Regions from separate parts of the Lysinibacillus sp. S1 genome, predicted to be linked through region 2. Evidence: riboswitches for the same ligand, from Rfam matches in the RefSeq annotation. Region 2 holds a riboswitch; each other region holds the start of a gene.
What was found. Region 2 has a riboswitch for cobalamin ahead of nikA (nickel ABC transporter substrate-binding protein). Riboswitches for the same ligand answer to the same signal wherever they lie in the genome.

Region 1 (6,130 bases), 170 kb from region 2:
GCGTCACAGCTGCTTTAAAGCGATTTGTATGGCCCACAATCCAGTTGGTCATAAAACCACCGTAGCTTCCACCAGTTACACCTAGACGATCTTGATCAATAAAATCATAGTGCTCCAGAGCGTAGTCTACCGCTGCCATTAAGTCCGCATAATCATTACCACCATAATCGCCACGTACTGCATCCACAAATTTTTGGCCATAGCCATGACTACCACGCGGATTCGTATAAAGCACTGCAAAGCCTTGTGCAGCAAGGATTTGGAATTCATTAAAGTAGGTATTACCATACATTGCATGCGGACCACCATGGATTTCAAGAATGAGAGGATATTTCTTCCCTGCTTCATAGCCAACTGGCCTCATAATCCAGCCATTGACCTTCCAGCCTTCTGCACCTTCAAATTCGATACTCTCTGGAACAGCTAATGTTTTGGTTTTTAAAAAATCTTCATTAATGGACGTCAACTGTTCTTTGTCACCTGTTTTTAGGTTCACATAAAACAGATCGCCTGGATGGGTCGTTGTGCTAATAGCCGCAATAGCCTGATCGTTTTGCGCATCAAGTGAGAAGCCATAGACATATTGATCATCATGGATAGCTGGGTAAATTTCGCCATCTACATTTCCGTAATAAATCGCCGCATTGCCGTGATCTGTGACTTGGAAGTAGAAGCTATGATTATCATTCATCCATTGCACACGTGGTGACGCTACACCTTGCAGGAAATCACCGATGACATAATCACCAACAGGCGCATCAAAATCACTTGTTACACAGTTTAGTAGTTTTTGCTCCATGTCATAAATCCAAAGCTTTGCTTGTGTGGCATTTTCAAATTCACGTTCTCCACCTACAAAAGAAAGATAGCGACTATTCGGAGACCAAGCTGTTTGGTAATATGCACCCGAACCTTCTGTTAGCTTGTGACTCTGCTTAGATTCTAACTCCAATAAATAGATATCCACATTAAATGAGAAATCTAAATCCTCCGCTTTATCTGCTAAGTACGTAAGGTATTTGCCATCTGGCGACCAAGTACCCAGATGGCAGTACTCTTTGCCTTCTGTCACTTGTTCTAGCTCTCCTGATGCCACATTGACAATGGCAATATGGGTAAACTGCTCCATATCAATAAATCCACCAGCATCCGATTTGTGTTTCATTTTCTCGATTTCTAGTGGCTTTAGTTCTTTATCCTTTTTCTTCTCATCCTCCGCTTTATCTAGGATGGTTTCATCTTTCCCTAGCACGACTGAAAAAGCAATTTTCTTGCCACATGGTGACCAGACAGGGGAGGTCGCTCCATTTTTACAATGTGTCACCTGTTTTGCCTCTCCACCTGCTTTCGAAAGAACATAAATTTGCGACTTACCTGTTCTCGTTGACAAAAATGCAATTTGACTGCCATCTGGTGACCAAACAGGGGAACTCGTTCTATCTTCACCAAATGTCCATTGCTGTGGTGTTTTGTCCTTCAAGTTTATGTAAAACAAATTCGATATATAGTCATTTTTCTTCTCGTCCATACGAGTCTCTACATAAACTACCTCTGTCCCATCTGGTGAAAGCTGTGGATCTGCTACTGATTTTAAGTGATAAAGATCTTCTGGTTGAATCCCTTGTTTCGATGTCATGTTCTTGCTCCTTTGTATTGTAATTTTCTGTCTTACTACAATACTTCGACACCCTAAGTAATATTCCTCTATTTAATTGAATTTTTTACTAGTTCCCAATATTCTGCTGACTTTGTTCTGCGATAAAATTTATAAAAGGGCTCATTTGGGCGAGCATGCTCCTTATAAAGGTTTATCAGGTGCAGTAAAAAATCTTCAATTTGTGTGACGTCTACCCTCTTAGCGAATAATGTGCCAGCCTGTGCCTTTGCTCCCATTGGTACTGCCCCTAAATAGACATCAAAGCTTTCTTGTTGGTAAACGAGTCCAATATCATCATAGACTGCATTGTAGCAAGCTGATGCACAGCCATTAATATTGACACGCACTCTTGCAGGTACCTTCATCCCCTCTATGGCATGATAGAGCTGTTCGGTTATCGGAGTAGCCTCCATTTTCTCCCCATCACAAAAATCGCAGGCCTTCATGGCTATGATTGAACCAGAGGGAGCAACATAAAGACCTGCTTCCTGTAAGGCTTGCACCGCTTCTGTGGCATCGCACGTTGGTATGGATACGAGTATACTATAGGAAGCAGAATATTTTATCGCCCCCTTTTCGCCAGCAATTTCGGCTATTTTTTGGAATTGTGCAGGAGTATAATGCTTATTAATAATGCCAGGGCTAACGGCTAGACGGGTAAACTCACCATGACGGTTCAGTGTTTCAAATGTTTGATCTGGTACATTTTTTTGAAATGCGTTCATTTTTATCGCTCCTTATAAAAAAGGAGCTAGCAAAAACGCTAGCTCGAATGGATTAAAAGTTTTCAGGATAGAAGCCCTTTGCTAAAATTTCAATGGCCTCTGCCGCACGAACCCCTTCAGACGCTGCTGAAAGTGGCAGGATGACAAAGCGCTCATTTTTGACGGCTTCCATCTCCTTTAAGGCTGGATCATTTTTTAAGAATTGGATCTTTTGGTCTGCCGTTGTTTCACCGTAATCAATCACGACAACTACCTCTGGGTTGCGGTCTACTGCATCTTCCTTCGACACAGTTGTCCAGCCTGATTCCACATCACCAAAAATATTTTGTCCACCCGCGATTGTCACAAGCTCATTCATAAAGTTTTGACCAGCTGTAAATACATCCTTTTCACCGCTATCAAACACAAGAACACGTAATTTTTCGCTATCTTTTGGTAATTTAGCTTGTACTGCCTCTACATCTTTCGTCATTTGCTCAATTAAAGCTTCGCCACGATCCTCAATACGGAAAATCTTCGCGATATTGCGAATATCAGTGAAAATATCCTCTATTGTTGGCTTTGTCATGTTGGAAGCCGTATGTAAATACGTATGGATGCCTAATTCTTCAAGCTCTTCTGGTGTGCCTACACCCTTTTCGCCAAAGCCACTTTTCCAGCCTGCATATAGGAAATCTGCCTCGGCATCGATGACTTGCTCCTTCGTTGGGTATTGATCGGAAAGAACAGGGACCTTATCGTATGCCTCTTGCAGTGGCTCATAGATTTTATCATCTAAGTAAGCTGTCCCTACCATAGAATCCTCTAAACCAAGTGCTAGCATGATTTCTGTCACATGTTGATTTAAGCTAATCGCTTTTGTTGGTGCTTCCGTATATGTTTGAGTTGTGTCATTATTTTCAATGGTTACTGCTGCTGCCGCCTCAGATGGCTCAACCTTTTCACCTTGTGCAGCTGATTCCGTTTTGTCCTTTGCGTTACAAGCCCCTAAAACAGCGACCAAGGCAATGATCATCATCAACCATATACTTTTCCATTTCTTCATGTCCTTTTCTCCTTTGCTGTTAAAATATAGAAAGAAATCAGAGACTTCTTTACTACTAAGGTAGTTGGAAGGGCATAAAAAAACCCTCTTGTCGCCAAGAGAGTAGCATAGTGAAATAACGGTATCATTACCTTCATCACTATCCCCATCCTCGTGGTTCTTAGTCAAAAAATACATACTGGCAGGTATCCTGGCTTAGGTTCATCATCTATACGCCTTCCCATAGTTTCACTACAGTGGCATGCTGTATAGACTCCCCATTTACAGTTGCGGGACAGCATCGGAATTGCACCGATTTCCCTTTTAAGCAAATGACAAATGCCATTTGCACCAATACGTTCTATAATGGTCAATACTATTGATAGACTAGCAGAAGAAAATTTATCGCGCAATCAGTAGTATGACACTAAAAGTATAATCATCATTATATTAGCACTATTTCGACATAAAGACGAACTATTTTACAAGAAATATAGAAGCTAGTATTCTGTTACAATAAAAAGATAGCATTCTATAGAAACGAGGATTTCTTATGTACAAAACGATCGGTGTACTTGCGCACGTGGATGCAGGAAAAACGACCTTCTCTGAGCAAGTGCTTTTTCATACAAATAGTATTCAAGCACGGGGGCGTGTTGATCATCAGGATACCTTTCTTGATCATCATGAGCTAGAGCGCAGACGGGGCATTACGATATTTGCCGAGCAAGGGCGCATGAATATTGGCGATGATACATACACATTGATTGATACGCCAGGGCATGTCGATTTCTCCCCTGAGATGGAGCGTGCCATTCGTGTGATGGATTATGCCATTATTATCATTAGCGCTGTCGAAGGGATACAGGGCCATACAGAAACAGTGTGGCAACTTTTACGTCAATACCATGTCCCTACCTTCTTCTTTATCAACAAAATGGATCGTGAGGGTGCCAATATGGAGGCCGTCATCAGCCAGCTTCGCAAAGATTGCTCTCAGCATGTATTGCTCATCGATGAGCCACTGCGAGCAGACTATGTATCAAATAATATTATGGAATGGCTGGCGGAGCGCGACGAAAAATTGCTTGATGCCTTTCTAAATGAGTCATTGGAGCATGAACAGTGTCTTGCTCAATTAAAGGAAATGATTAAAAATGAAGGTGCCTTCCCTTGCTTTGCTGGCTCGGCCTTAAAGGATGAGGGCATTCAGGAATTTCTTGACCAGCTCCCGCTGTTAACGGCTTCCCATTTTGACAAGGATGCCCCATTTGAGGGCGAGGTTTTTAAGATTCGTCATGATRGTCACCAGCGTTTAACCTTTATGAAGGCAACCAAGGGCTCGTTGCATGTACGAGATGAATTTTCATTTGACGAMGTAACAGAAAAAGTGACCGAAATTCGACTTTATAACGGAAGWCGCTTTGAGACCGTTCAACAGGTAGAGGCAGGAGAAATTTTCGCTGTCAAAGGACTGAGCCAGGCAAACATTGGGGATCGAATCGGTACAACGATGCTATCACAGCCCTATGAGCTTGTCCCAACCTTACAGGCAAAGGTTCAATATGAGGGTGATCAGCATATCAAGGAAGTGCTACAGATTTTCCGTTTACTCGAAGCAGAAGAACCGTCCTTGCGTGTGGTCTGGCAGGAAAAATTTCAGGAAATCCATGTGCATATTATGGGTGCCATTCAATTGTAGGTCCTTACAGAGGTATTAATGACGCGTTTTTCATTAGCTGTCTCCTTTGGTGAGCCGCACATTTTATACATCGAAACCATTGCGACGACCGTAACGGTCTATGGTCATTTCGACCCCCTCAAGCATTATGCAGAAGTTCATTTATTAATGGAGCCAAATCCACGTGGAACAGGTAATACCTTCACCAATGCCTGTCATGCCGATCATTTATCTGTAGGCAATCAGCGCCTTGTTGAAAAGCATCTGTTTGAGCGTGACCATCATGGGCTACTGACAGGCTTCCCTGTAACAGATATTCATTTTACACTTCTAACAGGTCGCGGGCACAATGAACATACATCGGGGGGAGATTTCCGTGAAGCCAGTTTCCGTGCCCTGCGTCAGGGGCTGGAGCAGGCACAAAATGTCCTACTTGAACCCTATTATCGCTTTAAAATGAAAGCTTCAAATGACTTTATCGGTCGTATGATGACTGATATTCAGCAAGCAGCTGGCACGTTCGATGACCCGATTTTATCCGAAACGGATGTTATCCTAACAGGTCGTGCACCTGTTGCCACTTTAATGAGCTACAGTACAACCTTTGCCGCCTATACAAATGGGAAAGGTGCACTCACACTCCAATTTGATGGCTATGATGTGTGCCATAATACAGAGGATGTGATTGCACAGATTGGCTACGATAGAAATGCCGACCCTGAGTATAGTTCCTCTAGTATCTTTTGTGCTAAGGGCAAAGGATATTCGGTTCCATGGCAAGAAGCACAGGCAGCCATGCATTGCCTGTAGGATGGGATGAGCCTGCTCGCTTCGGGTATTTCCGCGGGTATTTCTTGCTTGGGCATCAATATATCTCTACCCTGCCATAAGATATTACAAGCCCTCCAAAAAATGGAGGGCTTGTTTTTATAGTGCACCGACAGCTTTCTTTGTTGGATTGTCCAACAAATATGCGGGTTCAACTATTACATAGTCATGCTTGTTCGTAAAATCAATTAGTACCTTACCAGGTTGACTTTTTA
Region 2 (8,691 bases):
ATATCTTTTACGTATTTTTCAGATTGCGGAATACTTGCAGCGATGCTGTGTCCTGCCATCAATACGGCTTTGACAAGTTTAATTGGTAAATTTACCGTGACATTATCATTTTCGGTGGATACAACACGGACCTTTAACGTTTTATCTAAATACTTTGTTTTTTCCACAAATTTATTCTCTGATTCTTCTTTCTGTTGTAGCACTTGAATCAGCTCTGATCCTTTATCCGCATCAATTTTGCCCTCTTGAATCATCGTTAACACTTTTGTAATTTCCTCTTTCATGGTCGTTCCTCCCTATTCGTCTTTTAAGAGCTTTATGGCTTCATCTGTTGTGATTTCGCCATTTTCAAGCATGCTTACAATTTTTTTCTCATCTACTTCATTTTTCTTCTTTTGAGCATAGCCAAGGGATGAAATAATATCATTTAGCTTGCCTCGAACTGTTGGATACGAAACCCCCAGTTCCTTTTCAACCTCTTTAATATTTCCTCGGCAGGTTAAAAATACTTCCACAAAATGAAGCTGATCCTGTGATAAGGATGCTAGCTTCGACAATTCAAACTCATTTTCAATGGTCGTGTGACAATGAGAACACTGTAACTTCGTAATTTTTAATGTTTTACTGCAGACAGGACAATTTGTGATTACTTGATAAGCCATAGTGAACTCCTTCCTTTAAGTTAAGCTGATTATATAATAAAGAAATTAAAGATGTAAATAATAAAATTAATAATTTTAATTAAAAAATAAATAAAATTAATATCTTGATTAATTTTATTTATTTTTGTTTCTATATTGCTTTAAAAATTAAGAAAACGCCATTTTTAATTTCTCAAAATGGCGTTTCTGTTTAATTGGGTCTATCCTTCTTTTTTCTTTCCCGCGGGTGTGATGGCAAAATTGCATTGTATAACGCTTGTGAAGCGGGGTGCTGATATGTCCCATCCTTGCCTATCTCCTCCACTAGCTGACCATGCTGCATCACAAGGATGCGATCTGACATAAAACGTGTGGCCTGTAAATCATGTGAAATGAATAGATAAGCAAGCTGTAGCTCTTTTTGAAGTCTTTGCAGTAGCTCTATAATCGTCTTTTGCAAAATCATATCAAGACTACTAATGGCCTCATCTAAAACAATCAGTTTCGGCTTTAATGCAAGAGCTCTAGCAATGTTGACTCGTTGCTGCTGTCCCCCACTTAGCTGTGAGGAATAGTTTTGAGCCATTGCCCACTCTAACTCTACACAGTCTAGTAATTCCCTTACTTTCTGTTGTCGCTCTGCTTTGCTAAAATGCTCGAAATTCAAAAACGGTTCTTCGAGTATTTCGAAAATCGTCTGTTTTGGATTAAATGAATGATAACTATTTTGAAAAACAGCCTGTAAATTTCTTCGTATCATTTTTTTCTCTTTGCTGGGTGCTTCGTATAAATTGACACCTTGAAAGATCAGCTCTCCGTTTGTTGGTCGTTCAATCCCTAAAATAATGCGCCCTAATGTGCTTTTTCCAGAACCACTTTGACCGACGATGCCAAGACATTCTCCTTCCTGAAGTGAAAATGTCACATTCTCTAATACAGGGGCTTCCTGTCCTCGTTTGAATAGAAATGGTCTTTGCGCATAGTATTTCTCAATATTTTTTACTTCTAGTAGCGTCATTTTATCACCTCATAGCATTCTCGCTTGTAAAAGTTTCTTGGTATAGGGATGCTGAGGCGCATCAAAAAAATCAAAAACATTTGCTTGCTCAACGATTTCTCCTTGATACATCACAGCCACATCGTCCGCAAGCTCAGCAATGACACCTAAATCATGCGTGACAAGGAGTATGGTAGCATCTGTTTCTGAGCGAATTTGATTAAATAGTGTTAATACTTGTTTCTGATTGATGGTATCCAGAGCAGTCGTAGGCTCGTCTGCGATGTAGAGGGAGGCCTGTATCGCCATTGACAGAGCAATCATCACTCGCTGTAGCATGCCTCCACTTAACTGGAAAGGATAGTAGGACAAGAGCTGCTCTGGCTGAGGTAAATGAACTTTTTTCAAAGCATCAAGGGCGATCTGTCTCATTTCTTTTTTTGTAAGCTTAAAGTGTGCTTTTAATGTTTCTCGAAAATGACTTTCAATCGTTTGAATATGATCAAATGCAGCGGATGGGTTTTGCAAAATCATCGAAAGATGTCTGCCACGATAAGCTCTCCATTTAGTAGCTGAAACGTTTAATAAATTTTCTTGCAGATAGAGTACGTCCCCTTGGCTGACATGGGCAAAGGACGGTAATGTTTGCATGATGGCATGGCAAAGCATGGACTTGCCACTGCCACTTTCCCCGATAATTCCTAGGACTCGCCCTTTATAAGCTGTCAGGTTGATAGAGGTTAATATATTTTTCTCCCCTATTTTGACTGTGAGGTCTATCACTTCTAAAACTTTCTCCATAACTTCCCCTTTCCTAGTCAAGCCTTTTTAAACGATTTGCTAATTGATTAAACAATAACACAACAAGGATGATGGCAAGTCCTGGATAAAGCATTAATTCAGGATGCTGTCTCATGTATTGCTTTCCTTCATTGATCATCATGCCCCATTCTGGGATCGGTGCCTGCACCCCAAGTCCGATAAACGAAAAGCCTGCAATTTCTAAAATCACCTTCCCGATATCTAATGCGACAATCGTGACAATAGATGGCAATAGATTGGGTATATAATGGCGTCTAATTAATTGGATACCTGTAGTGCCCGTTATCCTAGCAGCTTGAACAAAGTCTTTCTCATTGATGCCAATAAACAAACCTCGGATCATTCTTGCATAATAAATAAGCTGTGTGAAAATGAGCGCTATTAAAACATTTTTTAAGCTAGGACCTAATATACCTAACAGTCCAAATGCAAGTACGAGTGTCGGAAAGGCTAATAAAATATCACATAATCGAATAAAAAGAAAATCAATTAATCCTCTTTTCAACGCTACAAAAGCACCCAGTAGGATAGCTAAAACAATAGCGACTAGCTGAATGATGAGCGCTGAACCTAAAGAATAACGAATACCTAAAAGAAGGCGTGACAAGATACACCTTCCTAAATGATCTGTACCTAATGGATAGTCCCAAGACGGGACTGAAAATTTCTTAGCAATATCGACAGCAAAAGGGTCGTGTGGCATTAAAATTGGCGCCAACAGTCCTAATAAGCCAGTAATGACAAGGAGGAATAGACTGATTAATCCTGTTAAGTTGCCACTTTTTGTTCGTACAAATTTCATTTTTAATCTCTCCTACCCTTCATCATTAGATGAGGGTCCAATAAACGATGCAATATATCTGTACATAAATTGGCAAGCACATAGATAACCGCAATAATTAACACATAGCATTGTACAACTGGATAATCCCTGTTCATAATGGATTCTATTAAGTACCTGCCGAGTCCGGGCCAGCTAAAAACCTGCTCCACAATCACGGCTCCACCTAAAAGATTGCCAAGGGTCATGCCTAGCAAGGAAGTCAAGGGAATAGCAGCATTTCGCAAAACATGACGGATAAGAATCACGGAGCTTTTTAATCCTCTTAGCCGTGCATATTGAACATATTGCTGCTGTAATTCTTCTAGGATGGTTGAACGGATAAGCTGAACGAATAATCCAATTGTTGGTAACGCCAGTGCGAAGGCGGGTAAAACTAAATGAGCAGGTGTGCCCTTCCCGTTTGTCGGAAAGAGTCCTAATTTTAAGCTAAATAAATAGAGTAATAGGAAACCTAACCAAAAGGCTGGAATCGACACACTCAATATGCTAAAGAATCGTATGATTTTATCGATGATGGTGTGCTTATACAATGCGCTTATTACTCCGAATGGAATACTTAGCCCTAAAATGAGGATAAACGCAGCAATAGCTAATTCAATGGTTGCGGGTAATTTCACGAATAGTTCATGTGCCACAGGTAATTTACTAACAAAAGATGTTCCAAAATCTAGCTGGATTATGCCCTTTCCCCATAGCAAATATTGAAGAAAAAACGACTTGTCCGTTCCCAGTTCCTCACGTAATGCCTGAATGGCTTCCTCTGTTGGCGCAACCCTTGCCAAACGTAGTATGACTTCAGCAGGCTCTACAGGAACAAAACGAATAAATACAAAGGTTAGGATGGAAACGCCTAATAAGACAAAGGGCAATGTTAAAATTCTTTTTAAACAAAAGATCCATGTTGATTCATACATGCTGTCACTTCCTACTCAATCCTATGATAAAGAGAGAGCTGTCTCTGCTAGACACACTCTCTCCTCCACTTTTATTTTTCTTTAGCCATTTGTGCATAAGGTATATCATATTCAGATGCACGTGGTGCAAAATCCTTTAGAGATGGTTGATAAATCACATTATTTGTTTCGTAAGAAATAGGGTAAAAGAGTGCCTGGTCATGAAACATCGTTAAAATATTCGTGTAAAGCTGCACGCGTTCCTGTTCATCTGTTCCTACTAATAATTGGTGAATTTTCGTATCGATTTCTTTGGCGTTTGCTAGGCCTAATTTCGCCTCGTACACACCACTAGCATTTGGTGTAGCTGATTCATTTGCAAAGCTATGTGGATCTGTAGGTGGTCCATTGGTACGCCAGAAATTAATATCCACCTGGTCATCCATCAATTTTTGAAGACCGACCATTACATCTGCCCCTTCTAAATTCAACTGAACGCCAATTTTTGCGAGTTCACCTTGCATTAATTCTGCCATTGGTTTTTGAATTGCATCAGATGCAATGTAAATCAAATCTAAAGACAACAGCTGTCCGTTTTTTGAACGAATTTTTTCACCCTTAGGTAATAACCACCCTGCCTCATCTAGCAATTGTTGGGCTTTTTCTGGATTGTATACAATAGGTGCTAAATCTATATTGGCATAAGGAATCGCATCCCAGAACAATGTGTTCGCTACTTTTTCCGTACCATGTGTAATACTGTCGACCATTTGTTCCTTATTAATAGCATATTGAATGGCTTGACGTACCTTTAGCTCAGATAATGGACCAGATTGTGTATTGAATAGCAGTGCTTTCGTAGATAAAGGCTCAGAGGTAGCAGTTTTGTATTTGCCACTGTCTTTTAAATACGTATAGTTATCTAAACTAATAATGCCACGCCCATAAATTAAATCTAATTCTTCGTTTTCAAATGCTAATGAAATAGATTCTGAGTCAGGAATAATTTTTACTTTTATTTGTTCAACTAGTGGTTTTTCTCCCCAATAGTTTTCATTGCGACTAAATAATGCATATTCGTCCTTTTTGTATTCAGTTAATACCCAAGGGCCTGTTCCAATCGGTGCTTTGATAGAATCTTGCGTCATATCATCCTTTGGGAATCCGTTATCCCCTAAAAAACGGAAAGGTCTGACGAAGGCAAGTTCGTTTAAGACTGGATAATAAGGCTCATCCAATTGCAGACGAATTGTAAAATCATCTACTTTTACAACCTCTTTCATGTGGTTAACCATGCCCATCCAAGAATGCATGTCTCGATTCGCTAAAACGGCGTCAAAGTTACGAATGACATTATCTGCATTAAATGCAGTGCCGTCTGAATATTTCACGTCTTTTCTTAGATGGAAAGTATACGAAGTTTTATCCTCAGAGATGTCCCAGCTTTCGGCGAGCTTAGGCGTAACAGTACCATCATCATTGTATTCCACCAAGGATTCATAAACCATTGCTTGGGCAGTCATTTGATTCGGTAAATATGTATGAGGATTCAATGGACCGACATCTAATGGCCAGCCAATCGTTATTATTTTTTCATCTGTTTGGTTTGCTGAGGTCTTTTCCTTTTCTTCATCCGTGCCTGTACAGCCAGCAAGTAAACTGAACGTCAGGACAAGCAGGAAAGGAAGTAAATACTTTGTCAATCTCATTTTCTGTCTCCTATCTCTATTCGTAGTACAAATACATCTACTTGTTGAAGAAGAGAAGGCATAAAAAAACCTTATTCTAAAAAAGAATAAGGACAGAAAAACCCACGATGAGCAAGTCTCCATCCATCTCCCTATCTTTCGTAGATCATCAATGAATCTTCTTACAAGCAGGCATTCTGGCTCATGAATCATCATTTTGTTTCACCTTCCCAAGTACTCACTCAGTGGTATTTGAAACAAAACTCCTCATTTACAGCTGCGGGACAGCATGGGATTTTCACCCATTTTCCTTTTAATTGAATGAAAGACGATTTCACTCAAACTTGTAATGATTGCTATGAAATTAGTAATAAACATAACATGCTCGCATGTTCACGTCAATTTTACTTTCTGAAGATAATATATATATCGACGTAAGATAAAAAGACTAGGGATTTACCCTAGTCTTCGTTATTGGAGAGTAGATGTAGTAGATTAAAAATCATTTCGTTAGCTTGATGTAGATTGTTGTACAGCTTGACGCAACGTTTTAGTAGCAGCAACCATATTCGCTAAAGCTGCAACGGTTTCATCTTCTTTTCTCGTTTTTAAGCCACAATCTGGATTCACCCAGAATTGATAACGGTCCAGCACCTGTAGACTATCTTTCATAATAGCGAGCATTTCATCCTCGCTTGGTACACGAGGGCTATGAATATCATAGACGCCTAAGCCAATTCCTTTTTTATAGGGCTGTACTTGTAGTGAGGTAATAAGTTCCCCATGACTTCGTGATGTTTCTATGGAAATCACATCTGCATCTAGTGCGCTAATTGGTTCGATGAAATCATTAAACTCACAGTAACACATATGTGTATGGATTTGTGTTTCATCTTTGACACTAGATGTCGCAAGCTTAAAGGAATTGACAGCCCACTCTAAGTAAGCCCCCCATTCCTCCTTTCTAAGCGGTAAACCTTCTCTTAACGCTGGCTCGTCCACTTGAATAATTGATATACCTGCGTTTTCTAGTGCTTCCACCTCTTTACGGAGTGCTAATGCAATTTGATAAGCGACATCTTTACGGGACAAATCATCTCGCACAAAGGACCAATTTAATATTGTTACTGGCCCTGTCAGCATGCCTTTTACAAATCGCTTCGTTAGGCTTTGGGCATAGGCGGATTCTTTTACGGTAATTGGTGAAGCCCATGCAACATCTCCATAAATGATCGGAGGCTTCACACAGCGTGATCCATATGAAACAACCCACGCTTTCTTTGTAAAGGCAAAGCCAGTCAGCTTTTCACCGAAATATTCAACCATATCTGTACGCTCAAATTCACCATGAACAAGTACATCGATATCTAATTCCTCTTGTATGGAGATCCAGCGCTTTGTTTCGTCTTCTAAAAATGTTTCATAGGCTTCATTCGATAATTGTTTCTTTCGCCACGCATTACGATTTCTTTTCACTTCATCTGATTGCGGGAAGCTACCGATTGTAGTTGTTGGAAACAGCGGTAATCCTAAGGCTTGTTGTTGGATCGTTTGTCGCTTCGTAAAATTACTGTGTCGTTCAAAATCTTGCTTTGTCACAGTTTGAACGGCTTGATGAATTAACTTATTTTGGCGGATTGGATGTTTTTTTAGAGCCTCAATCGCCTTCATACTTTCTGAAAAATTATGTTGTAAGGAACCATCTTTATCTCGTCTATATTTAGTCAGCCCCGTGATTTCTATGATTTTCTCATCTGCGAAGGCCAGAGACTGCTTTAAAACAGGGTCAAGTTCATTTTCAAGAGAGGTTGTGATTGGAACGTGCTGTAGGTTACTTGATGGTTGAATCCATAGTTCAGCAGCATGACTTAGCTGTTCAATGGCTTGAATCGTCGCATTGACTTCCGCCAGGTTTGAACGCCAAATATCACGGCCATTCACTACCCCTATTCCTAATACTTTATCCTGCGGGAAACCAAATTGACGAAGTGACGCCATATTTCCTTTATAGCCATGAACAAAGTCCAAACCGAATCCTTGAACAGGCAATGTACTTAATGCTTCATAGGCACTTAAAGCTTCGAAATAAGTCTGTAGCATTATTTTAGCCTCAGGAACGGCAGTGGCTAACTGGTCATACATTTCTTTCACCAGCTTTATCTCTGCTGGATCAAGTGTTAAGACGAGGGATGGCTCTTCTAGCTGAATCCAAGTGGCACCTGCATCCACTAATTCTTTTAATACCTGCGTATAGAGTGGTAATAAAGCTAATAAGTACTCAACCTGTGTTAATTTGTTGTAGCCTTTCGTTAACTTATAAAATGTATAGGGACCAATTAGTGTCGGCTTCGCAATGATACCGAAAGTTTCCTTCGCCTCTAAAAAGTCGGCTAACACTTTATTTTCTGTTAGTTGTAAGGCTTGTCCCTCATACTCTGGAACAATGTAGTGATAATTTGTATTAAACCATTTTGTCATTTCACTAGCTACGGCTGTTTTGTCTCCTCTTGCTACACTGAAGTAGGTATGAAAATCGACTTTACCACCTTGCCAGTTAAAGCGCTTTGGAACTAAACCAAACATCAAAGCTGTATCTAACATTCTATCGTAAAACGTAAAGTCGCCAACTGTCACCATATCGATTCCAAGTTGCAGCTGCTTGTTTATTCTTGATAAACGGATTTTCTTTAATTTTTCCTCAAAGTCCTCCTCAGAAAGTTCATTGCGCCAAAATGCTTCTAGTGCTTTTTTCCATTCGCGTTCCTCCCCTATATAGGGATAACCGATCAATGTACTTGTATAGTTC
Region 3 (9,046 bases), 1.1 Mb from region 2:
ATATGGCGGTCGTATCGGGCCATCCGCTGTTAGCTCAATGCTGGACCCCTGAATAAATGTTCCAGCCGCCATAATGACATCATCTTCATAGCCTGGCATATAGGCTGGCTCAGGAGCATAATGGGCATTTATCGGTGAGTTCGCTTGTATTTCGCGACAAAAGTCAATCATTTGCTGAGCTGTTTGGAACGATACTGATTGAATTAAATCTGTACGCTTCGCGTGATAGCTCGGAGAAGTGCTCATGCCGATTTCCTCAAGCATTGCAGCTGTAAATATCGCCCCTTTTAGTGCTTGCGATACAACATGTGGTGCCAGGAAAAATCCTTGATAAAAATCACCTAGTGTATTTAATGTGGCCCCCGCTTCGGCTCCAATACCTGGAGATGTCATACGATAGGCACATTTCTCCACTAAATCTGCTCGGCCAGCAATATAGCCACCAATTTTAGCCAAGCCTCCACCTGGATTTTTAATGAGCGATCCTGCCATTAAGTCAGCACCGACCTCTGTAGGTTCCTGCGCCTCTACAAACTCGCCATAGCAGTTATCTACAAATATAATAGCTTTCGGAGCTATTTTACGTACCTTTACACACATTTCTACAATTTCTTCAATTGTAAAGGATGGACGTGTTGCATAGCCTTTTGAACGCTGAATCGCAATCATTTTGGTTTGTGCTGTAATGGCCGCTTCTACACCTGCCCAATCAATGACCTGATTATCTAGTAAATCCACATGTCGATAACCGATTTTATAATCTTTCAGTGAACCTGTATCTTTATCACCACCATCGACAATGGATTGCAATGTATCATATGGCTGACCAGAAATATAAAGCAGCTCATCACCAGGACGCAAAACACCGAATAGACTAAGCGTGATTGCATGTGTCCCTGAAATAATTTGTGGTCGGACTATGGCTGCCTCTGCACCAAATACTTCCGCATAAACACGCTCTAGATTATCCCGTCCCTCATCATCATAGCCATAGCCGTTTGATGGATGTAAATGATAATCACTTACTTGATGCTTTCTGAAAGCTGCTAGCACCTTCTGCTGATTGTAGAACGCCATTTCTTCTACCTTGGCATGATAAGGCCGAACTTGCTCCTCTACTTTTGCCGCTAATGACAGCGTTTCTGTTGATAAATTTGATGTAAACGTCATTCTTTCTTCTCCATTTCACAATGTCTCGCATTTCAATCAGGAAGATTTATTGACTATCTAAATTGACTTCAATCACTCTAGAATTCCCTAACCAACTACTGGTATATGAACGCTTTTGACGAATGTTTTTCTTTATTTTAATCACATTTTATCAATTTGTATGTGCACCTGTAAAACTTGCCTATTGTTTCTAAGGGGATTTTACGCTAAGCTAATGTGCGGACTTATTTCAAGAAGCGTATTTAATGACCGATTTTGGCTATTAAATTCATAGATTCTGTTACGTAAAAAGTCTTTTAACTTTTAATAAAGTTTATTTATTGATAGAAGGGGTGAAAGGGATGGCTTGGGAGGTTTTTAGTATTATAGGAACAATTGCCTTTGCTATTTCTGGGGCAATTATTGCCATGGAAGAAGAATACGATTTATTCGGTGTATATATACTTGGTATTGTGACTGCTTTTGGTGGAGGAGCTATTCGAAATTTACTCATTGGACTACCTGTCACAACGCTTTGGGGACAGGATATGATGTTTCAAATAGCGCTTGCTGCGATTACGATATTCTTTATTTTTCCGCATCATCTGATTCAACATTGGCATCGTTGGGGTAACTTCACAGATGCGATTGGCTTATCAGCATTCGCTATTCAAGGCGCACTCTATGCTGTCAAGCTTGATATGCCAGTGAGCGCAGTCATTGTAGCTGCTGTTTTGACAGGTTCAGGTGGTGGTATTGTACGAGATTTATTAGCTAGAAGAAAACCATTAGTTCTCCGTGATGAAGTTTATGGTGTTTGGGCAGCTCTTGCTGGACTGCTAATCGGATTCGAGGTTTTTACAGGGGACATATTCCTTTATATTTTATTCGCAGTGATTACAGCTTTACGTATTCTTTCCTATATGATGAAGTGGCGCTTGCCATTACGAAAGTTAAATCGTGCATAACCATTCAGCCAATGACCAAAAATTAAGTCATTGGCTGTTTTATTGTTTAAGCTAATGTTTCATTCCTTATTTGATTAAAAAAGAGACATTTAACTTACCTTTTTAACAACTGCATTGATTCTTCTAAAGTCACCATGTTTTTCATCATCGAGCAAGCTGCATCTAAAAGAGGAAAGGCTAAGGCTGCTCCAGAACCTTCGCCTAAACGCATATTCATATGCAACATCGGTTCAATGCCCAGTAAGGCAGCGGCAATTTTTGCCCCTGGTTCCTCTGAAGCATGGGAAGGAATGATATAATCGATTACTTTTGGTTCGAGCTTATAAGCAATGAGGGCGGCTATAGTCGAAATAAATCCATCAATGACAACGGGTTTACGATGGGCAGCAGCGCCAAGAATAATACCTGTCATCGCCCCTATCTCTAACCCTCCAACCTTAGCCAGAACATCAATAACATCACTTGGATTAGGCTTATTTAAGGTAATTGCTTTTTCAATAACTGCCGCTTTATAGGCAATGCCTCCTTGGCCTACTCCTGCACCAAACCCCGTTACTTCGATAGGGTTGCATCCCGTCAAAACAGCTAATATCGCAGCACTTGGTGTTGTATTGCCGATGCCCATTTCTCCAGTCCCAAGTACATCAGCACCTTTTATGATTTCCTCAGTGGCCACACGGATTCCTACTTCTATCGATTGAATGGCTTCTTGTTTGGCCATAGCTGGACCGTGTGCCATGTTATCGGTACCGTATTTAATTTTATGAATAATGACACCTGCATCAAGTGAAATATCTTCTTTTACTCCCACATCTACTGTGACCACCTTTGCATTGGTAATCCCCGCAATCGCACAAACGCCTGTACCCCCCTTAGGAAAATTTAATGTTTGAAAGACCGTAACATCTTGTGGATTCGTGGTTACACCTTCCTCGCAAACACCATGATCTGCAGCACAGACAATCATCACCTTTTTGTCGACCGTCGGATATAATTGTCCTGTTATACCAGAGAGCTGTACGGCAATTGATTCTAGTTTACCCAAGCTACCCGGGGGCTTACAAAGCGCATCAATCCGCATTCTAGCTTGCTCCATACTTTTCATATCAACCCCTTGAATGTTTTGAATCGTGTCTTGTAATAATTGCATGATTATTTCTCCTCTCGTTCTCATTAAGACAAAATAAAAAGTCTGTAGTTTATTGTCATGACAAATAAACTACAGACTTTTCCATCATCTATATCTTCTAAAGCATGTAGGCAGGTCTCCTGGCTCAAGTTCAACACCTCATAGTACCTTCCCAGCTTTTCGCTAGTGGCATACACTATGAAACTCCCTTATACAGTGGCGGGTCCGCTAAAGCTTTTCACTTTATTCCCTATTCTCCCTAGTGGGCACCTATTGCTTTTATGTAATTATGTTAAATCTACTTTACAACTTTTTTAGTGTCAAGAGGAAAAAATTTTTTGAGTGTTAACTTAGTACATACTCCAATTCCCAATATAAGCTTATCAATAGCCTGTGAATCTTTCACTTGATTCCTAGTCTTCCTTAATTATTGCTTTTAAAGATTTCTCTATGCCTAACACTCAGCTTGTACAAGAACTAATTACTAAATCAATTGTCTTAACAAATAAACTACAGACTTTTCCATCATCTCTACCTTCCGTAGCATATGTTTTGCCAATTCACTGAGTAATGTTGAACATAAAAGTTGAAAACCTTAATAATCTGTTCAATGTAAACATAAATTATTTCTAAAAATTCAGTATTCAGTTGATTAAAATTAGGGTAAGTATCAAATAGTAAAACGATGAAAAGTTAGGAGTAGATACGATGAATGCAAAAGAATTAAGAAACGCTATTGCTGAAACCTGTGAAACGCACGATAGCCTCTATGCCAAACTCGTAAAACCGATCAATCAGTTATTAATCAATATCGACGCTTCGATCAGCGAAGAGACAGCAAATAAAATACTAGAAAATTTAAAATTATTTCATAGTGGTGATAAATACATTACGGAGTGTCATTTCGAGGAGAGTCAAAATTTCTTGAAAGATGGCATTGAGCTTCTCCAAAAAGGGGATTTGGCGAATGGAGCACTACAAATTTATGGAGCTGGTCTAAACTTTGCTAGTTATGCTTCAAAAGTGCAGGGACAAAAAAATGTTAATATCTACAAAAACTTTGAAGAGAATTTTAATTTTATCATGGACGCCGTGAAAAAATAATCATGAAAAAAGAAAGAGTATATGCTCTTTCTTTTTTTCATGATTTATTTAAATTCTAATTCTCCATCATAAGCCAGCATGCCGCCTTCAAGGTTTGTTACATCAAATCCTTGTGCCTCTAAGTAAGCACACGCATTGGCAGAACGAGCTCCAGCCTTACATACAATAATATATGGCTTTTCTACATCTAATTCCTCTAAACGTTCAGGGATAGTTCCGAGTGCAATATGTTTAGCACCTGGGATCATGCCATGTGCTACTTCATCCTCTTCACGAACATCGATAATATATAGGTCCTCATTTGCATCTAACAGATCTAATAATTGTGTTGTTTCCATTGTTTTCATAAACTTTGTCCTCCAAAATATCAAATTCCACTATCATTATAGCTTGTAGCAAAAAAAACAGCCAGTGTGAGAACACTAACTGTTTAACATACTTATTATACTTCTGTCTCTAAAAACTCTATTTGTTTTGCTGGTACGAATGTAGAAATGGCGTGCTTGTAGATTAGGTGCTGCTTATTTTCAGCATCAAGTAGTAATACTGTAAAATTATCATATGATTTCACAGTCCCTTTTAACTGAAATCCGTTTAACAGAAATACAGTTACAAAAACACTGTTTTTACGTAGTTGGTTCAAGAACGTATCTTGCAAATTGATTGATTTCATCAAATAGCCTCCCTACTAACTTTCTACCTCTTCATTCCTATAGTAGCATGTTCTACCAATTTATCAATTAGTAATTTTTAGAAATTCTTCTTTATTCTTATAATCGATCATCCGGCGTAATAAAATGGACATCCATTTTATTACGGAAATAAGTAAGCTGTCTTTTTGCATAGCGACGGGAATTTTGTGTTAAGCTATCAATGGCTTCCTCTAGGGTACATTTGCCATCTAAATAATCATATAATTCTTTATATCCGATGGCTTGTATAGACTGCACACCACGGATATTTTGCTGCCATAGTCCCTTCACCTCTTGCAGAAGACCATTTTCCATCATTAAATCAACACGACGATTAATACGGTCATATAGCACGTCACGGGACATGTTTTGACCTAACCCTAAAATAACATGATTGTAAAGGGGTACTTCCCCTCGATTTTGTGCTTCAGCTGCTTTTGATACACCGCTTAATTCCAGCATTTCTAATGCACGAATAACACGACGTGTATTGTTTGGATGGATTGTCTCCGCTGTTTGAGGGTCTAGTTGTTTTAGTTTGTCATGCATTGCCTCAGGGCCAAGCCTTGCTAATTCCTCATAGTAGGCTTTTCGTGCTTCTTCATCTACTTTTTCATCAGTAAATTGGAAATCATAGAGGACAGCTTGTACATATAAGCCAGAGCCTCCTACTATTATAGGTAATTTTTGACGAGCTTGTATTTCCGCGATCTTCGCACGTACTAATTTTTGATAATCTGCTACCGAAAAGGGTTCTGTAGGCTCTAAAAAGCTTAGTAAATGATGAGGAACGCCCTCCATCTCTTCTTCGGTAATTTTAGCTGTCCCAATATCGAGCCCTTTATAAACTTGCATGGAATCACCATTAATGACTTCACCGTGATATTTTTTTGCCAGTTCAATGCTTAATGCCGTTTTACCTGAGGCAGTCGGCCCCACTATTGCTACGACCTCTGCCTGCTGCAATTTAGTTTCTATCATATTTTTCTAACCACCGTAATAAAACTTGAAAGACCGCTTCTTGATTGTCTTCATTTAAAATTTCATGTCGTTTATCCTCGAATAAATAAACCGTTACATCCTCTACCCCCACCGCTGCTAATTGTTCAGCAACTTTGTAAACGCCTAGCCCCTGTTCACCAACTGGATCCTTACTGCCACTAATCAAGAGAATAGGAAGGTCTTTTCTTACTTTTGCTAATTCTTTTTTACGATTTAGTGTGGCAAAGCCAGTTGTCAAATCCACGAAAAATTGATTCGTTGGAATAAAGCCACAATAGGGATCATCGATATACTTTTGCACCTCTTGTTGTACTGAACATAACCAATCATAGGCAGTCTTCGGATTGGGAAATCGCTTATTAAAGCTACCAAAGCTCAATCGATTTAACAGCTTACTTTCAGTTTCTTTTCCTAGCCCCTTAGCTAAAGCCTTGGCTACTAGATTTCCTACAGCATGCAAGGCTGTCACATTTCCAGTGCCACAGAGAATAACATTGTCTACTTGCTCTCCATATAATTGAATATAGCGTCTAGTAATGAAAGAACCCATACTATGGCCAAAGAGAATAAATGGTACATTAGCGTATGGTGCGTGAAGTTGTGTAATCACTTCATGAGCATCTTTTACAACACGCTCAAAGCCGTTTTCTTCAGCAAAAAAGCCCAATGTCCCATTATATGCTGCCGTTTCACCATGCCCACGGTGATCGTGCATCGTCACAACATAGCCTGCTGTGTTGAGTGTTTTCGCAAATGTTAAATAGCGACCGCTGTGCTCTGCCATGCCATGCAAAATGTGAATATGTCCAATACATGGCGTTGAAGGCTCCAATGTTCGAGTGAAGACAAATTGTTCATCCGACATTTGAATATAACGCTCCATCCCTTACTCCCCTTCTTTCACAAAATTTGTTGCATCGTTAATGGCTTGCTCTAATTCAGCAATATACCTATTTTTTTGCTCCTCCGTATAATTCAAGCGTTGTTGCATCACCTGAATTACTTGCTGTTTATAAAGCTTTACTGCTTCAATATCGAAGTATAATAAACCAGTACGACGAATAAAGAAGTCGCTTGGTGTATAGACCATTTCAGCTTCAATGCCATACAGTAGCATAGCATGTAAGGCAAGAGGCATTGTACTACCATGTTCATGTAAAAATTTCACGCGATCAAATAAAGCATCTACATTCGTGCCATACTTTTGTACAAGCTGCTTGGCTTCATCATAATTTAAGCCATACTGTACGCCTTCTCGTGCTTTATAGGCAATATAGTCAGGGAAATTTATAGCGTTAATTCCCTTTGCACCGGAAAGTGCTAGCTCACGTGTTAAACAGGCACTTGCATGCTTGTAACGACGGGTCTTCACAATTTTATCGACAATCGTTTCAGCCATTTGGCGATAGCCCGTAAGCTTGCCACCAGCGATTGTCATTAAACCACTTGGCGCTGTCCAAATTTCATCTTTCCTTGAAATTTCTGATGGATCCTTGCCTTTTTCATAAATCAGTGGCCGTACGCCTGCCCAAGAGGATTCTATTGTGTCTCTTGTAATAGTAGCTGTTGGAAAGACCTTTTTTGCAGCCTCGATTAGATAATCCACATCTTGCTGTGTTGCCACTGGATGTACAGGATTACCTTCATAGACAGTATCCGTCGTCCCTACATAGGTTTTGCCATCTCGTGGAATGGCAAAGGCCATGCGACCATCAGCAATATCAAAATAAACAGCTTGCTTTAGTGGAAAATCCTTTTGTTTGATGACAATATGAACGCCCTTTGTTAGACGTAATTGCTTGTTATCTGCTACTTTATCTTTTTGTCGTACGTCATCAACCCATGGACCCGTTGCATTCACAATTTGGGCGGCATGGACATTGAGCATTTTCCCCGTCACATGATCCCTCACTTTAATGCCAACAAGCTTTTTCTTTTCATAAATAAATTCCGTCATTTCAGCATAGTTGAGGCAAAGCGCTCCATATTCAACAGCCTTTTTCAATACTTCAATTGTTAGACGGGCATCATCTGTACGGTATTCCACATAATAGCCACCGCCGACTAAGCCATCTTGATTGAGTAAAGGCTCTAATGCCAAGGTTTCCTGAGCATTTAACATCGTTCTACGTTCATGTTTTTTGACACCTGCCAAGCGGTCATAGACCTTTAATGCCATAGATGTTGTGAAGGGACCGAGTGAACCCTTTTTATATAAAGGTAATAGCATTTTTTCAGGCGTTGTGACATGTACAGCATTATCAAAGACAATTTCACGCTCTCGCCCTACCTCGGCTACAACTCCTACATCAAATTGCTTTAAATAACGCAGACCACCGTGAATCAATTTGGTTGAACGGCTCGACGTACCAGCTGAAAAATCCTGCATATCAATTAATGCGACAGAAAGGCCTCTTGATGCGGCATCTAATGCAATTCCTGCACCTGTAATACCACCCCCAATGACTAATACGTCAAAGCTATAGTGCTCTAGATAATATAAAATTTTTGGTCGCTGCTCAAATGAAAACATACCTTTCTCCCCCAATAGCTATGATTTAAAAATTCGTGTTGCCTCTACAGCCTTCTGCCATCCTGTGTACAGAGCTGTGGCTTGTTCTTCATCCATGTAAGGTTGATAGGTTTCCCCACTCACCCATAATGCAGATAAAGCCTCTTGGTTTGGCCAAAAGCTTGTCGCCAGCCCCGCTAAATAGGCTGCACCGAGTGCTGTTGACTCATTGAGTTTTGCTAGCTCTACTTGTAGCTGTAAAACATCACTTTGGAACTGCATTAAAAATTGATTTTTGACAGCTCCACCATCTACACGGAGTACTTCAATCGGAGTACCTGCTGCTTCTTCCATTGCGTCTAGTACATCTTTCGTTTGATAGGCTAATGATTCTAGTGTTGCTCGAATAAAATGTTCTTTTGATGTTCCACGTGTTAACCCAAAAATGGCGCCACGTGCATCTGTATCCCAGTAAGGTGTACCGAGTCCA
Region 4 (5,962 bases), 1.8 Mb from region 2:
GTATGCTCATATCGCTTTACACCTGTTTGAAGCATTGCATGTTGAACTGCCTTCTCATCTTGTGCAGACCAACTCGAGAAAAAGCCTGTTTGATGCGGGTAGCGCCCCAGTGAAACTGCCTCTCTCACACTGTTCGAGAAAGCATTTGCATGAAGCTGTGGTAATACAGCCATTTTTTTCGCCAAAGCACGAGCATTATAAGAAAGAATATTTTGTCCATCAATCGAAACGGTTCCAGCAGTAGCTGGTAAAATACCACTCATTACTTTTAATAATGTGGATTTCCCGCTACCATTCGGCCCTAGAATGCCAAGAATTTTTCCTTTTTCAACAGTAAAACTAATGTCCCTGACGATTGGTACATCTTCATAGCCACCTGATAGATGTTCAACAACAATCATGCCCGTACCCCCTTGCTTCTTCGCTGCTTATAAAAAATATAGGAGAAAACAGGTGCTCCAATAAATGCCGTAATAACACCAATTGGTAGCTCTCTTGGCACAATGATTGTTCGTGCTACTAAGTCGCAAATAATGAGTAATGTTGCACCATTGAAAAAAGATAATGGTAATAAGTGGCGATGATCAGAACCCCAAATCATCCTTGTCATATGCGGCACTACTAATCCTACAAAGCCAATTGTGCCAGAAACTGCTACAGCTGCTCCAGTTAGCATGGAGCCACCTGTTAATATCAAATATTTACTGCGCTTTACATTAACACCTAAATGTTTTGCTCGCTCTTCACCATACAACAAAACATTTAATTCTCGTCTTTGTGTCCATAGCATAATTGAACCAACAATCACAAAAGGAATGATCATTTGGACATATGGCCAACCACGCATCGAAACAGAACCAAGTAGCCAGMCTATTACCTGACGTAATTCTTCACCAGATAAGGCAATCATTAATGAAATAAGGGAACCTAAAAAAGAACTAAAAATAACACCTGTTAATATCAACGTTTCCATTTTTAATGAGCGGTCTACGAGTCTAGCAAAGCTCATAACAACTACCATCGTAATGATAGCACCAATCATACKGAAGATTGGCAGCGCATACAAACCGACAACAGGTATAGAAATACTAAAAAAGATCGTTAAAACAGCACCAACAGAAGCCCCTGATGAAACCCCTAGTGTATATGGATCTGCTAATGGATTTTTTAATAAACCTTGGAAAGCTGCTCCAGCAATAGCTAGAGATGCGCCTACTAGTCCCGCTAATAACACGCGAGGCAAACGAATTTTCCAAAAGATATTGGCGGCTGTTTCATCAACCGCCTTATTCCACAATACTTCTAATGGAATATGAACCGAGCCTATCGCTACGCCACACCAGATGCTAATAAGAAGAAGCGTACATGTTAATGTATAGGCTAGTGCTATTTTTTTCACTTAAATACCTCAGGATAGATTGCTTTTGCTAATTCTTCTAGACCTTCAGCTAAACGTGGCCCTTGACGACTTGTCGTACTTTCATCTACCTGCACAATCGCATTATTTTTTACGGCATTAATCGTATMAAAGCCCGCACGTTTTGKTATTTTCGTTAAAWTATCTGGTAMATAATGATATGTCACCACGATGACATCTGGATTTTTTGCGATAATTTGTTCTGCATCAATTTTATACCAATTATCGCCATCTACAGCTACATTCTCTGCATTGATCATTTCAAGCATAGCGTTCATAAATGTACCATTGCCAGCTGTATAAATATCTGGCTCATCTGATGCTTCAACTAACACTTTTTTGGGTTCAACATCCTTGACTTTAGACAAAACTTCTTCTACTTTTGCCTTCATATTAGCGACAATTTTTTCTGCCTCTGGTAATTTCCCTGTAGCACGTCCAAGTTGCTCAATTGTTGTATATGTTTCATTAAAGTCTTGTGCATTTTTTACAACAAATACTTTCAAACCTGCTGATTCAAGCTGTGCAATAGCCTCTTCTGAAAGAGACATGCTAGATTCGTGTGAAAAAACGATATCTGGTTTTAAGGCAATAATTTTTTCAATATCGTATTCCATACCGCCAACCTTATCCTTCTCAGCTGCCTCTGGCGGATAATCGTCGTTGTCCGTAACACCAACTATTTCATCATTTAAACCTAGTCCAAAAAGGATTTCAGTATTACTTGGAATAAGTGAAACAATTTTCTCAGGAGGTGCTTCAAGTGTAATGTCCTTACCAAGGGCATCTGTTATCGTCATTGGGAATGTTGCTTCATCCACYTGTGCTGTTTCTTGCTGTGTTTGCTGCTCGTTAGATGGCTTGTTATCTTTTGCTTCCTGCCCACAAGCAGCTAGCAAGCCTACTGCTAAAAATGCTGATAATCCTATTTTCCAAAATTTCTTCATGTGAATCCTCCTTCGTTGATCCGTGCGACATTTCGCTTTATTCTACATCAAAATAAAACCCCTCATCTTTGATCGATGAGGGGGCAAAATCGCACCAAAAAAACTGATACAAAATCCACCACCCTATCCTCGTAGGTTGTCATGTCGTTATAAAGGCAGGTCTCCTGGCTAGTGCTACTTGCGATTTTTCAAGCCTTCCCGAAATCTTCAGTGGCATCATTTGAAAAAACTCACACTTACAGTGGCGGGACCGCATCGGAATTACACCGATTTCCCTTTTCACTTTACTTAAGTAAAGAACCTTKATAATATTCAGTTGATTTCATTATACATGAAAATGAAAAAAGTCGCCTCCATTCAAGACGACTCCCCGGCCATTATACAATTTCAGAAAAGTATTGGACTGTTTTCATTTGAGCACCCATTTCTCTTAATGACCATGTCTGTTCTAAATAAACGTCCGCTAGTTTTTCATATTTCCCACCAAATTTATGTGCCCACTCAACCGCTATGACACTTTCATAAAGGTGAGCCATTTTTTCCGCCATACCCTTAGCTTCAAAAGTTTTCGTTGCCTCGTCTAAAGCGCTAAAAATTTGCAGTTTCACAGACATATTCGCCAATTGTTCTTTAACGATTTGTACTAGTGAGCTGTCAGCTAATTTGTCTAATCGTTCCTCCATCTCCTGTACAAACAGTTCATGAGCATGAAACTTATCTACTAAACGAATGAGTTCTAAGGCCAAAATATTAGCCGTACCCTCCCACACCGTTAACACTTGGGCGTCTCTTAATAAGCGGGGCGTTACAAAGTCTTCTATATAGCCATTACCTCCGTGTAATTCAATTGCCTCACTAGCATAATGAACAGCTTGCTCTGCTGTTTCCTTTTTCATAATGGCAATATATAAACGATTCATAATAAGATCTTGCTGAGTTCCCTGTCCACTTGTCACTTTATCGTATAATTGGATAAGATCAAAAACTGTCGCTACTTCCACGTGCAACTTAGCTGCAAATTTCCCTAAAGTATCCTGAATCATAGGGTACTGTGTTAAGGGCTTGCCAAATGCATGTCGATTGCTTACATAATGTTTTGCCTCTAAGAAGCCGCGACGCATAATACCAATTGAAGCGACTGCATTACAAATTCTAGAGAGATTTAGTGCTTCTAGCATATAATAAATCCCTTTATTTTGCTCCCCTACAACATAGGCAAGTGCACCATCAAATTCTACCTCACCAGAGGGAACTGCCCGAACGCCTAGCTTATCTTTCAGTCGGCGAATACGTAGATGATTTGTTGTTCCATCTTCTTTGCGCCAAGGAACTGCAAACAATGTTAAGCCTCTGGAACCTGCTGGCGCACCTTCTAGKCGTGCTAATACCATCGCTACACCACACATGCCCGCATTGGATGCAAAATATTTTTCACCATATAGACGATAAGCAGTGCCATCCTTTCTCGCCTCCACCACATTTGCACCTACGTCAGAGCCCCCTTGACGTTCTGTTAAAAAGGTCGCACCTTCATATAAATCTGTGTCACCTGTTGCACACACATGTGGTAAAAAACGCTGCTTTACCTCTTCATCTGCATAATGATCTAATAGATAGGCAGTTGCCATTGTCAATGTTACTGGACAATAAAAACCGGGCTCTGCATGTGATAGCAAATAACCTTGTGYAAAGCTATAAACATAATTCCCCTTGTGTCCTAGCTGCGGAATATGCTTGTGTACATAACCTACAATCCCAGTATTATATGTCTCTTCAAYMRYTYTKWYRWWGCCATCATTAACCCAAACCTCTGATATCTCTTCACCATAGGCATCATATCTTTGAAGGCGAGGCTCACCCTGTCGATCTGTATGCTTTGCCCTCGCATCAATATCACCTGCACATAGCTCACCAAAATCTGTTAACTCTCGTTGGGCATAGGATAAAAACTCTTTATCTAACATCATTTCCACTATTTTTTGAAGCGTGTCATCTTCAGTAAAAAAGTTCGTAGTACGCATTGCTTCTTGTTGTAATACTTTCATGCTATCTCACCTCTTGCCCCTTTAAATTTTGTTTTAATATTTTGCCTGATGCATTGCGTGGTAGCGCTTCTACTTTTTCAAAAATACGTGGTATTTTAAACTTTGCAAGATGCTCCTCTAAATAAGCTTTCAAAGCTTCCTCATGGATGTCTTGTTTAGCAGAATACACCGCCTTTACAGTTTCCCCCCATTGCGGATGTGGTACACCAATTACCGCAACCTCGAATATACCTTCAAAGCTCAATAAACAATCTTCAATTTCTTTCGGATAAATGTTGACACCTCCCGAAATAATGACATCCTTTTTACGATCTACGATCCAAATAAAACCATCTTCATCCTTGCGAGCTAGATCTCCGGTTTTTAACCAACCATCAATAAAGGCTTCATTAGTAGCTACTTCATCCTTATAGTAGCCAAGCATGTTGCCCTCACCCAACAAGACAATTTCCCCCACTTCGCCTACATTTACATTTTCTCCACTGTCATTCACAATACGCAACTCTGTACCAAGTGGCGCCCGCTGACCAATACTTCCTGCCTTTGCTTCATGCTCCTTGCCAAATAATAATGAGCCACTTGGACCTGCCTCTGTTAATCCATATACACAAGTCAAATTATTTGTGCGGAATGCCTGCTGAATGAACCGAACCTCACTTTGAGATAACGGTGCCCCACCATAGACCCACCATTTCATAGAAGACAAATCTGCCGAATGTAGCCTTGGCAGTTGTGCCGTTAATAAATAAGCAACAGGTGCACCAAAGAAATGTGTTGTTTTCTCCTTTTCAATGGAATCAATGAATAAATCGGGTGTAAAAGTTGGTGTTAATACATTTGTTGAGCCTACCAATACACCCGCCATTAAAAATAAATGTAATGGTGCAGAGTGTGTTAATGGCATCATAAGCAAAATACGGCTCTCAGGCTTTACCTCCATTTCAACAGCTATCATTTGCGCCACTGTTAAAATATTACGGTAGCTAAATAACACACCCTTTGGTTTTCCTGTCGTGCCAGATGTATATAAAATCGTGGAAGGGTCATCCTCTTGTAACTGACAATCAATTGTTTGTGTACTAGCATTTTGAAGCATTGATTCATACTGATGCCATCCCACTTTTTCTTGACCTGTTTTAATTTTTAACGGAATACCGGCTAGCTGTTCAACTGCTGCAAAAATAGCCTCATGTACGACAATTGCCTTCGCCTCGGCATGCTGCGCCACGTACTCTACTTCTTGCAATGTAAACTTCGCATTGACTGGCACAACGATCGCTCCAATACGCTGAATAGCAAAGTAACTGACAACAAACTCTAAAACGTTTGGCATAAAAATTAAAACCTTATCCCCCTGCTTTACTCCCTGCTCTAGTAAAGCATTACTAAAACATGTCACCTGCTTATCTAAATCTTGGTAGGTTACTCTTCTGCCATGACAAATAACGGCTTCATTTTTCGGATACTTACGGGCATTACGTGCTAATAAATTGGAACTATTCATCTTGCATCTCTCCCTTTAAAGTCGCTAATTTTTCGCTAAACATGCCATG

Region 1: linked by a shared signal. The riboswitch ahead of ACHZEU_RS02670 (ABC transporter substrate-binding protein) and the one ahead of nikA (nickel ABC transporter substrate-binding protein) in region 2 are both predicted to bind cobalamin.
Region 3: linked by a shared signal. The riboswitch ahead of cobT (nicotinate-nucleotide--dimethylbenzimidazole phosphoribosyltransferase) and the one ahead of nikA (nickel ABC transporter substrate-binding protein) in region 2 are both predicted to bind cobalamin.
Region 4: linked by a shared signal. The riboswitch ahead of ACHZEU_RS10965 (ABC transporter substrate-binding protein) and the one ahead of nikA (nickel ABC transporter substrate-binding protein) in region 2 are both predicted to bind cobalamin.

The regions. Positions count from the first base shown of each region.
Region 1 covers NZ_CP173154.1:519,660-525,789, forward strand. Annotated here, with positions in the region: gene ACHZEU_RS02660 (S9 family peptidase) at 1-1,636, opposite strand, end outside; gene ACHZEU_RS02665 (precorrin-3B methylase) at 1,705-2,382, opposite strand; gene ACHZEU_RS02670 (ABC transporter substrate-binding protein) at 2,435-3,427, opposite strand; cobalamin riboswitch at 3,590-3,777, opposite strand; partial or broken gene ACHZEU_RS02675 (GTP-binding protein) at 3,960-5,897, shown strand; gene ACHZEU_RS02680 (hypothetical protein) at 6,015-6,130, opposite strand, start outside.
Region 2 covers NZ_CP173154.1:348,459-357,149, forward strand. Annotated here, with positions in the region: gene ACHZEU_RS01830 (SHOCT-like domain-containing protein) at 1-284, opposite strand, end outside; gene ACHZEU_RS01835 (DUF2089 domain-containing protein) at 297-662, opposite strand; gene ACHZEU_RS01840 (ABC transporter ATP-binding protein) at 853-1,659, opposite strand; gene ACHZEU_RS01845 (ABC transporter ATP-binding protein) at 1,669-2,439, opposite strand; gene ACHZEU_RS01850 (ABC transporter permease subunit) at 2,453-3,262, opposite strand; gene nikB (nickel ABC transporter permease) at 3,265-4,218, opposite strand; gene nikA (nickel ABC transporter substrate-binding protein) at 4,290-5,906, opposite strand; cobalamin riboswitch at 6,055-6,248, opposite strand; gene metE (5-methyltetrahydropteroyltriglutamate--homocysteine S-methyltransferase) at 6,396-8,691, opposite strand, start outside.
Region 3 covers NZ_CP173154.1:1,484,626-1,493,671, forward strand. Annotated here, with positions in the region: gene ACHZEU_RS07835 (methionine gamma-lyase family protein) at 1-1,170, opposite strand, end outside; gene ACHZEU_RS07840 (trimeric intracellular cation channel family protein) at 1,512-2,117, shown strand; gene cobT (nicotinate-nucleotide--dimethylbenzimidazole phosphoribosyltransferase) at 2,212-3,267, opposite strand; cobalamin riboswitch at 3,359-3,535, opposite strand; gene ACHZEU_RS07850 (hypothetical protein) at 3,955-4,350, shown strand; gene ACHZEU_RS07855 (rhodanese-like domain-containing protein) at 4,395-4,697, opposite strand; gene hfq (RNA chaperone Hfq) at 4,793-5,023, opposite strand; gene miaA (tRNA (adenosine(37)-N6)-dimethylallyltransferase MiaA) at 5,121-6,023, opposite strand; gene ACHZEU_RS07870 (alpha/beta fold hydrolase) at 6,010-6,927, opposite strand; gene ACHZEU_RS07875 (glycerol-3-phosphate dehydrogenase/oxidase) at 6,931-8,577, opposite strand; gene glpK (glycerol kinase GlpK) at 8,596-9,046, opposite strand, start outside.
Region 4 covers NZ_CP173154.1:2,170,990-2,176,951, forward strand. Annotated here, with positions in the region: gene ACHZEU_RS10955 (adenosylcobinamide amidohydrolase) at 1-401, opposite strand, end outside; gene ACHZEU_RS10960 (FecCD family ABC transporter permease) at 398-1,399, opposite strand; gene ACHZEU_RS10965 (ABC transporter substrate-binding protein) at 1,396-2,364, opposite strand; cobalamin riboswitch at 2,501-2,684, opposite strand; partial or broken gene ACHZEU_RS10970 (acyl-CoA dehydrogenase family protein) at 2,742-4,409, opposite strand; gene ACHZEU_RS10975 (class I adenylate-forming enzyme family protein) at 4,411-5,913, opposite strand; gene ACHZEU_RS10980 (MerR family transcriptional regulator) at 5,906-5,962, opposite strand, start outside.